Regions from separate parts of the Cytobacillus firmus genome, predicted to be linked through region 3. Evidence: predicted binding sites of a transcription regulator. Region 3 holds the regulator's gene; each other region holds the start of a gene.
The links. Region 3 encodes LexA, which represses DNA repair genes until DNA is damaged. Its sites were predicted from a motif close to CGAACATATGTTCG; they were not measured.
Positions count from the first base shown of each region.

Region 1: uvrB (excinuclease ABC subunit UvrB) is a predicted target of LexA. The motif match lies at 1,906-1,919, and genes of this name have one in related genera.
Region 2: NAF01_RS05450 (SPL family radical SAM protein) is a predicted target of LexA. The motif match lies at 1,263-1,276, and genes of this name have one in related genera.

Region 1 covers NZ_CP098323.1:4,380,189-4,383,471, forward strand. Annotated here, with positions in the region: gene uvrB (excinuclease ABC subunit UvrB) at 1-1,746, opposite strand, end outside; gene NAF01_RS22155 (DUF2198 family protein) at 2,140-2,376, opposite strand; gene NAF01_RS22160 (alpha/beta-type small acid-soluble spore protein) at 2,526-2,801, shown strand; gene NAF01_RS22165 (M20 family metallopeptidase) at 2,956-3,283, opposite strand, start outside.
Region 2 covers NZ_CP098323.1:1,034,269-1,037,551, reverse strand. Annotated here, with positions in the region: gene NAF01_RS05455 (AAA family ATPase) at 1-386, opposite strand, end outside; gene NAF01_RS05450 (SPL family radical SAM protein) at 415-1,248, opposite strand; gene NAF01_RS05445 (VOC family protein) at 1,351-1,701, opposite strand; gene NAF01_RS05440 (protein adenylyltransferase SelO) at 1,815-3,281, opposite strand.
Region 3 covers NZ_CP098323.1:1,887,816-1,891,098, reverse strand. Annotated here, with positions in the region: gene NAF01_RS09740 (DUF896 domain-containing protein) at 116-349, opposite strand; gene NAF01_RS09735 (YneB family resolvase-like protein) at 494-1,141, opposite strand; gene yneA (cell division suppressor protein YneA) at 1,151-1,483, opposite strand; gene lexA (transcriptional repressor LexA) at 1,639-2,262, shown strand; gene NAF01_RS09720 (DUF4257 domain-containing protein) at 2,546-2,830, shown strand.

The sequences.
Region 1 (3,283 bases), 2.5 Mb from region 3:
GCCATGCTTCTCATTGTACTCCTCCTGAATGGAACGGCGGCGCTTTGTTTCACTGATGGCTTTTTCCATGCTGTCCGTAATCCGGTCTGCATACATGATGACATGGCCGTTTGCATTACGTGCTGCACGCCCAATCGTCTGGATGAGTGAACGTTCTGAACGGAGGAAGCCTTCTTTATCAGCGTCCAGTATGGTAACAAGGGATACTTCAGGAATATCCAGTCCCTCCCGCAGAAGGTTGATCCCGACCAGCACATCGTACTTGCCAAGACGAAGCTCCCGGATAATCTCAATCCGCTCAAGCGTTTTTACCTCAGAATGCAGGTACTGGACTTTAATGCCGATTTCCTTTAAATAGTCTGTTAAATCCTCAGACATTTTCTTCGTTAAAGTGGTAACAAGAACACGTTCGTTTTTCTCAACACGATCCTGGATTTCGCCAATGAGATCATCAATTTGACCTTCGATTGGACGGACATCAATTGTAGGATCAAGCAGACCGGTTGGACGGATAATTTGCTCAATCATTTCAGGTGTATGCTCAAGCTCATAAGGGCCGGGTGTTGCCGAAACAAAAACAGCCTGCTTCACATGCTTTTCGAATTCGGTAAACGTAAGCGGCCTGTTATCCATCGCTGAAGGCAAACGGAAACCATGGTCCACAAGCACAGATTTTCTTGCCTGGTCACCATTGAACATACCGCGGATTTGCGGCAGAGTTACGTGCGATTCATCAATCACAATCAAAAAGTCTTCCGGAAAGTAATCCAGAAGGGTATACGGTGTTGAACCAGGAGGTCTTAACGTAAGATGACGGGAGTAGTTTTCGATTCCGGAACAAAAACCCATCTCCCTCATCATTTCAAGGTCATAGCGGGTCCGCTGCTCGAGGCGCTGTGCTTCAAGAAGCTTATCGTTTTCTCTTAATTCAGCAAGGCGCACTTCCAGCTCTTTTTCAATGTTCTGGATGGCGATCCGCATTTTTTCTTCACGCGTTACGAAGTGGGATGCCGGGAAAATCGCAACATGTTCACGTTCACCCATTATTTCACCTGTAAGGGCATCCACTTCACGGATCCGGTCTATCTCGTCTCCGAAAAATTCCACACGGATACAATGCTCATCCCGTGATGCCGGGAAAATCTCGACTACATCTCCGCGTACACGGAAGGTACCGCGCTGGAAGTCGATATCATTGCGCTCATACTGGATGTCAACGAGCCTGTGAAGAAGCTGGTTCCTCTCAATCTCCATTCCGGTTCTGAGGGACAGCACCATTTCACGGTATTCTTCAGGTGAACCCAAACCATATATGCAGGAGACACTGGCAATAATAATGACATCATTCCGCTCAAACAGGGAGGAAGTCGCCGAGTGGCGAAGCTTATCTATTTCATCATTGATGCTTGCATCTTTTTCAATAAAAGTATCTGTAGAAGGTACATACGCCTCAGGCTGATAGTAGTCATAATAGCTGACAAAATACTCAACCGCATTGTTTGGAAAAAAGTCCTTAAATTCACTGTATAGCTGTCCTGCGAGTGTTTTATTATGGGCAATAACAAGCGTTGGCTTGTTTACTTCTTTTATGACATTCGAAATCGTGAAGGTCTTACCCGTTCCTGTCGCACCCAGAAGTGTCTGGTGTTTCTTGCCGGAATTGATTCCCTTCACTATTTCTTTGATTGCCCCCGGCTGGTCGCCCTGTGGGGAATATTTTGAGACTAATTCAAATTGATCCTTCACCTAAAAGCCTCCCGTTCAAATTACTTTTATCTATTTATTAATCACAAACCAGCATTGAAATAATTTAAGATCCGGGATGCACCGCTGATTTGTCAGTTTTTTACTCAAAACTCATATCATCATTCTACCACAAAGAGCCTAAAACAAACCAATAATATGCGAACGGATATTCGTTTTTGTGTTTTTACCAAGAAAATATTGCTTGGGAAATATGCCGAATTATTGAGGGGATTGTCGAAGAAAGGTTAATCAAACGTTTGATTGATTGCCTTCAGTTTAATCAAACGTTTGATTGAACTTCATTATAAGCTTATATGACGTATGCCTAATTACAGTTTTAACTCATTAAATAAAAAACCTGTCGATAGGTTTGTTCGACAGGCTCTGCAAAATTTATTCCGCACTTGGCTTGATTTTCGGCTTCAATTTTTGGGCATACCAAAACCCGACAGTCAGTGAAAGTGCGTCTAAAACGATTAAGGCAAATGAATTGGTGTAGCCTTTATATACAGAAGCAGCAATAAGCCCCACCGTCAGCACCAGCCCGATCACACGATTATAGCTGACTCTCGTAAAAAACAATACCAGCAGTCCAGGAAGCAGAAGAGCTGACAAGTATTTTAATGCCATTTAAAACACCTTCTTTTGATTTTTCACAAAAATTCAAGGTTTCTACCATTAGAATAGCTTTTCACCGGAGGATGTACAAGTTTTTTCAGTGTTAATCCAAACGTTCTTTCACATAATAAGAAAAAGAACTTATTATGGAGGAATGCATCATGGCCAGAAGAAAAAGACGCCCGCTAGTACCGGAATCAAGAGGTGCATTGGACCAGCTGAAAAATCAGGTAATGGCAAACCAGGGATATCATGTTGACAGAGAAAATCCTGACGCAGTGAAATATGAAATTGCTGAGGAGGCAGGTGTGCCTTTGAAGCAAGGTTATAATGGCCGGCTTACATCCAAACAGGCAGGCACTGTTGGCGGAAAGATTGGCGGCAGCATGGTGAAGGAACTTATCCGGATGGCACAGGAACGGATGAAGGAACAGTAGGCAAATGTGAAATTCGGGAAAAGGATGTTGAAATTAGGGAAACGAACACTTGATTTGAGGAAAAGACTCAGCAAACTAGGGAAACAACCCTCAAATATGAGGAAAACACTCACAAAAAAGAGGAAAAGCTATCCGCAAAAGATAGCTTTTGTTCTTATTCAGCAGCTTTTCGCTCTAAAAATTCCTGTTGAATGGATTTAAGCAGTTCCGGGTCCGTTACCAGCTTGAATGCTGTGAGAGCCAGCCCCTTTGCTCCTGTTATCAGCGCTTCATCACCTTTTTCAGATGCGGCGGCTTCCCGGAACGGAACTGTATGGGCAACAAGATCATCCGCACCAATTTTAATATAAGGATGAATGGTTGGCACCACCTGGCTGATGTTGCCGGCATCCGTCGAACCAATTCCATCCCGGTCCCCTTCCACTACGGTTTCCCCCAAGTCTTCAATCACTTCTTTAAACACCTGGTCATATGTTTTGTTT
Region 2 (3,283 bases), 850 kb from region 3:
GGTGCTCCGCCTTCCCTGTCCATTTCCTCAATATTGGAAGCTACATTATAGAAGCTCTCTGCTCTTAAGAAAAAACCATCAGATGGTCTATCTACGCCTTTTATTACCTTTAAATATTCGCCCAGTATGGAATGTGAATCAAAGGTAGAAAAATTAAAATTGAATGATCCGCCTTCCGCATTGAATCCCAATGCAACCGCTACTGCCTCCAGCAAAGTCGACTTACCCATCCCATTCTCGCCGATCAGAAAGGTGACTTTCGGGTGAAACGCCATTTCATCCAGCGTTTTCAGGCTCGGAAGGCTGAAGGGATACTGATGGAAGGATGGTATATCTTCTCTTTTAAGCCTAATGCCTCTTACGTACTGTGAACTTAATAGATCCATAATAATACCTCATATTTACTTTAGTCAGCTATTTGCCATCGGGGCTGAACCCCGTTTTTGATACACCTAATTGAATGGGTGCATCTTGAAATTCCTGCTCCAGCATTTTAAGAACCACTTTATATGCAGACGGATTATACCATTTCTCCAAACCAAGCTCATCAAAAATCTTACGGATTCCCAGTCTTTCGGTCCTTCTTCCTCCGCTTCCATCCCCCATCCAAAAATCGTCTATCGTAACACGGTTGGCAATAGATTTAAGTTTTGCAGGAAATTCCCTCGAGCATGGAAGTAACGGGGCCAGTGTTGCCTGAGTTATAATTCCTGCATCTTTTATGTCTTTTAGTGCAGCCATTCTTGCCGGGATGGGAGGTGCCGCTGGTGCAAATGCTTTTCTGACTTCTTCTTTGTCTGTCTCGATTGTCATAGAAATTCTGATTCTATCTCTGAATTGCTGGAATAAATCGATATCCCGCTTTACCAATGGCGAACGGGTTTGTACATGTAAAAAGTCAGGCTGATTTTCAAACATAACTTCCAATAAACTTCTGGTCAGTTTTGAGGTATATTCAATCGGCTGGTAAGGATCTGTGGAAGAGGACATAAATAAAGCAACTTTTCCCCTTTTTTTGGCTTTAGCCAATTCTTTCTCCAAAAGCTCTGCCGCATTTGATTTTATATCAATCCACGCACCCCATTCCTCTTCACGGAAAATGGAAACAGGGAGCTCCCTTACATAGCAATATTTACAGCCAAAAGCACAGCCCGCATAGGGGTTCAATGAATGAGTAAAATTGTCTATCGCACCTTTGGCAGGTGTTAAGATACTTTTTGATATGATTTCTTTAAGCTGTATGTTCAAGTCAATCACCAAATCGAATGTATGTTCTATATCAAAAGTAACATTGTGAGCTCATGATGTCAACAATAAGCACCAGCTTCTCCTGCCATTAGAACTCTTCTATCAATTAGTGAACTCAACTATTTCAATTTGATTTCCTGAAGGATCCTCAATAATGAAGTAACGGCCAGGAGGACATGGCTGAGGATTTTCAAAAAGCATTTTCACACCAGCTTCTCTCATTTTGCTAAAATCACTTTCGATATTTTTTGAGAGGATTCCAGGCAATACGTTTGATCCCGTTTTTTCATCTGCGCTTTCTTCCAGAACAACCGGCACATCATTATGTACAAGACTGACAATTTTATCTCCATAATGTTTCGATACTTTGAAGTCTAAAACCTCAGTATAAAAATTCACCGCACTTTTCAAATCCTTTACTTTGATCGTAATAACACATAATTGATTTAACATGGAAATTCCCTCCTTTTTTAATCATAGATAGTATTCTTTTCTAAAATGAAAATTCCTGCATAATAAAAAATGCCCGACCCGATAATGGGTCAGGCTTTGCCTATTTATTGTTATTAAGTTCCGCAAAATGTTCGATAGGGTGCGCCGGCTGGCTCTGGAAGCCTGCAGTATTCTTCCTGATCTTCCCTATAAGCATAAGGATTCTCCAGCACTGCAAGAAGCTTTTTCATCACGCTGTAATCTCCATTGTTAACCGCTGCTTCCAGAGCTTCTTCCACCCGGTGGTTTCGCGGGATGACGGCCGGGTTGCTGGCCCTCATTAACTGATTTACTTCTTCTTTCGTTTCCTTCTGCCTGGTCAGCCTTTCCTGCCATTGACCATGCCAGCCGGCAAATTCCTGATTATTACCTAACACAGTGTTCTCAAGGTCGCCCAGCGTTAAGGCACGGAATGTGTTCGTATAATCGGCTTCAGACTTTTGCATAATCTTTAGAAGTCCGGTAAAAAGGGCTTCATCTTCTGCTTCTTCATTAAAGATCCCAAGCTTTGCCCTCATGCCGGCAAGCCAATAGTCCTGATACATTTTATTGTATTCTGAAATGGCGCCCTGAGCTATTTTAACAGCTTCCTCTTCCTCTTCATGCAGCAGAGGCAAAAGGGTTTCCGCAAATCTCGCCAGATTCCAGCCGCCAATATACGGCTGATTTCCATAAGCATAACGGCCTTCCCTGTCAATGGAACTGAAGACAGTTGCCAGATCATACTTATCCATAAAGGCGCACGGACCATAATCAATCGTTTCTCCGCTGATTGCCATGTTGTCGGTGTTCATGACTCCATGGATGAAGCCTATATGCTGCCATTTCGCAATGAGAGCAGCCTGACGCTGGATCACTTTCTTTAGGAGAGCCAGGTAAGGATTGTCATCTTCTTTGATTTCAGGATAATGACGCTCAATCGTGTAATCTGCCAGGGTTCTAAGCTCCCCAACAGGCCGCCAATTCGCCGCATATTGAAAAGTCCCCACCCGTATATGGCTATCCGCAACTCTTGTCAGGATCGCACCCGGAAGCATGGTCTCCCGGATAATGGCTTCCCCTGTTGTTACAACCGCCAGACTGCGGGTAGTGGGAATTCCAAGGGCATGCATGGCTTCACTGATAATGTACTCCCGGAGCATAGGGCCCAGAGCCGCCCGCCCATCTCCGCCGCGCGAAAATGGCGTTCTGCCGGAGCCCTTCAGCTGAATGTCGACCCTTTTATCCTCTGGTGTTATCTGCTCGCCAATCAGCATTGCCCGGCCATCCCCAAGCATATTAAAATGTCCAAACTGATGTCCTGCATAAGCTTGAGCAAGAGGTTCAGCTTCTTCTGGAACTTGAGAGCCTGAAAGGCCCTCAATGCCTGTTTCACTTGTCAAAGCATCCATATTTAACCCCAGAGATTTCGCCAGTTCCCCGTTAAGGATTACCAGCTCAGGGGATTGTACAGGGTTAGGCTTCATTTTTGAGAAGAATGTCTGCGGGAGCCGCGCATAGCTATTATCAAAATTCCATCCGATTTCATTGCTAATTGTCATCA
Region 3 (3,283 bases):
ACTATATTGACACAAAAAGATCCGGCATATGTAAAAAAAGCGGAGATAGTCAGTATTGCCATCTCCTCTATTAAAAGAAGGAATACAGCGCAGTGTATCCCTTGCAATTATATTATTAGTGAAGGCGGTTTTTATTTTGGAATTCTTTCAGTTTTTTCGGAGTTACATCGTTCCCTGTAGGGTCAACGATTGTTACGCCCTTCAGCGTGTTTAACATGCCAGAGCGGAAAGTCTCCAAATACTCTTTGCGGAGAGAAGTCTGTTCTTTCGCTTCTGCTTCTGTTAATCCGGATTCCTTGGACTTCTTTGCCAGTTCATTAATTCGGGCAAGTTTTTGTTTAGGCAGCATTTATTAAAACTCCTTTATATCAAAAGTTTACCTTTGAATAATTCTGATGGAAGTTTTTATTATACAGCAGCTTCAGATATGGAACAATACTGAAACTCAAATGCCATCATACTAAAAATGAGCACTTTTGACAAGAAAAGTGCTCTACTCAGCATGTGAATCAATATGTTCTTTATACCTTCTATGGACAGTTGCTTTGGAAATATTATAGCCAAACCCCCTAAGCGTCGCAGCAATTTCAGCAAACGTTAACTCGTTTTTCCTCAGCCGGACAATTTCCTCTATCGGCACTTCTATTCTTTCCCTGCCGCCATTTGCACCCTGATTACTTAGATTTTTCTCGGGCCTGTATCCTTTATCAACAGCCCTCTGCATGCCGCGTCTGATTTTGATGTTATGCAGCTTTCTCTGATACTCCTCTACCATCCCTACAATGCTAAGCACCATCGAATCTGATTCCGAAAGCTCCAGCTTGCCGTTATTAGAAATGCTGTATAATTGGACTTCTTCTTTAAAGATGCAATGGAGAATCGCAATCTTGGCATTTCCCCTCCCCAGCCTGGTTTCATCCTGGATGAGAACAACCTTAATATCCTTTTTTTTAATTAAGTCTAAAAGTTCCAATATACCGTCTCTTTCGAGATCGTATCCGCTGGCCTGTTCGCGGATGACCTTGACTACTTCAAAGTCATGTTTTTCTGCCAGGTTCAAAAGCTCTTCTTCCTGTCTTGAAAGGGACGTTTCCTGAGTATCCTTTGTTGTACTAACTCTGCAGTAAATTATTGCTTTCATAATTTCTCCTTATTTGTTAAGGTCTGAACTCGCAAGCTCTTTATATGGCTGGTCATCCAGGGCTTTTACTGGAATAACAATTTCATCACCTGGAAAAATCCTTCCTGCCGCTATCCCATTATTTCGTTCTACCCAATTTATAAATTGATCTGTTGTCAGAGAATGCTCAGCAGAAAAATTTTCAGCAATCTCCCATAAAGAATCACCTTCTGCAACAGTGACTTTCACAAACTTTTCCGTATCAGGTGTTTCTATCTGCACAAGCATTACAAACGATGCTGCCAAGCTTAAAACGAAGAGAATAATAGCATAAGAATATGATTTCCACAATTTGTTCAGCATAATATACCACCTCAAAAGAATGTATGTTCGTATTCGTTGATTTCATTATAGACCGAACATTTGTTTCGTGTCAACATAAATTCGAACTTATGTTTGTATCATATGGTAATTGATGCTATAATTGAGACAACAAAACACATACGAGGTGCGTAAAGATGGTGAAATTATCAAAAAGACAGCAAGACATATTGGAGTTCATAAAGGAAGAAGTTAAATTGAGAGGTTATCCCCCTTCTGTAAGAGAAATCGGGGAAGCAGTGGGCCTTGCTTCAAGCTCGACCGTTCACGGTCACCTGGCCAGGCTTGAAAGCAAAGGGCTTATCCGCAGAGATCCTACTAAACCTCGCGCCATTGAGATTTTAGATTTGGACGAGGCTTCTAACATTCCCAAGGTCAGAGCAGTCAACGTTCCGATCGTCGGTAAAGTAACTGCAGGGCAGCCGATAACGGCAATTGAAAATGTCGAAGAATACTTCCCTCTTCCGGAAAGAATGGCACCTGCTGACGAGCATGTATTCATGCTTGAGATCATGGGCGAAAGTATGATTGAAGCAGGAATACTTGATGGAGACTATGTAATCGTCAAACAGCAGAGCACTGCCAATAATGGGGATATCGTGGTGGCCATGACAGAGGAAGATGAAGCAACTGTTAAAAGGTTCTTTAAAGAAAAAGACTTTATCCGTCTGCAGCCGGAAAACTCGACAATGGAACCAATTATCCTCCGCAATGTTTCTATTCTTGGCAAGGTTATAGGCGTATACCGTCATATGCATTAATAGATTGTAAAAAGCAGGCACCTCTGCCTGCTTTTTGTTTTTTTCCATTTTCAAGAAGGTTATCAGTTCTTATTACCTGGTACTATCAGTTAAATCCTACGAAAGTCACTGATACTTTTCTTTTAGCATAAGGTTACAGTCATGTATGACTAATTTATTATTCAGAAAATTCGGTATTTTTATGCATGTTATTTTATAGTTACTTTCTATATAATGGTAATACACCGAGAATCAACCTAAGGTCGCTTGTCCAAAATCTCGACTTTAGGAGTGTGAAGAAAAGATGTTTTTGAACATTACCTTCGCTTTGTTGATTGGTGGGCTGGTCGGTGTCGTTGGACATATTCGGAAAGAAGGCAAAATGGTTAAACCCAGAAGGACAAAAAAATTCATCTATCTGGGGGTCTTTGAAGAGGTAATTATGGGGGCTTTAGCGGCTGTTTTTTTGGTCGTATCTTCAGATCCTGACTCTGCCTTAAAGGTAGTTCTACTGGCGGTGATTGCAGGATTTGGAGGAGATGCACTGCTGACATGTCTCGATTTCTTAAAAATAAGACACAAAGAATAGAGAGATGCAGAGAAATAGAAATTGGTTAAAACCTCGTTCATTTGAAAACGGGGTTTTTGCATTTTTTACATTAAAAACCCCTGACTTTATCAGCCAGGGGTTTTCATATTTTCTTAGTATATGCTCAGGTACTGCCCGCGCTCCCATGGATGCACTAGCGTACGGAACAACCCTCTGGCTTTGCATTTTTAAGCAAACTAATTATTAAATTGACTTCTTCATCCCACAATTACTACACTCTCAGCTAAAGCTATCGGGGTTCATTATATTACTATCGGCTATTGGGAATTGACTAAGAGTTTTCCCAGGAAGAACAAATTAGAAAAGCTTGCAGAGTTTTATGGAGTCACTTTTGAGGAAATTACTGAAGAAAATTATTAGAGCCCTCCTCGAGTGAGAAGCGCTTTTGACTTCTTCTTACTAAAGAAGCAGGATTATCATCCAAGGTGAATT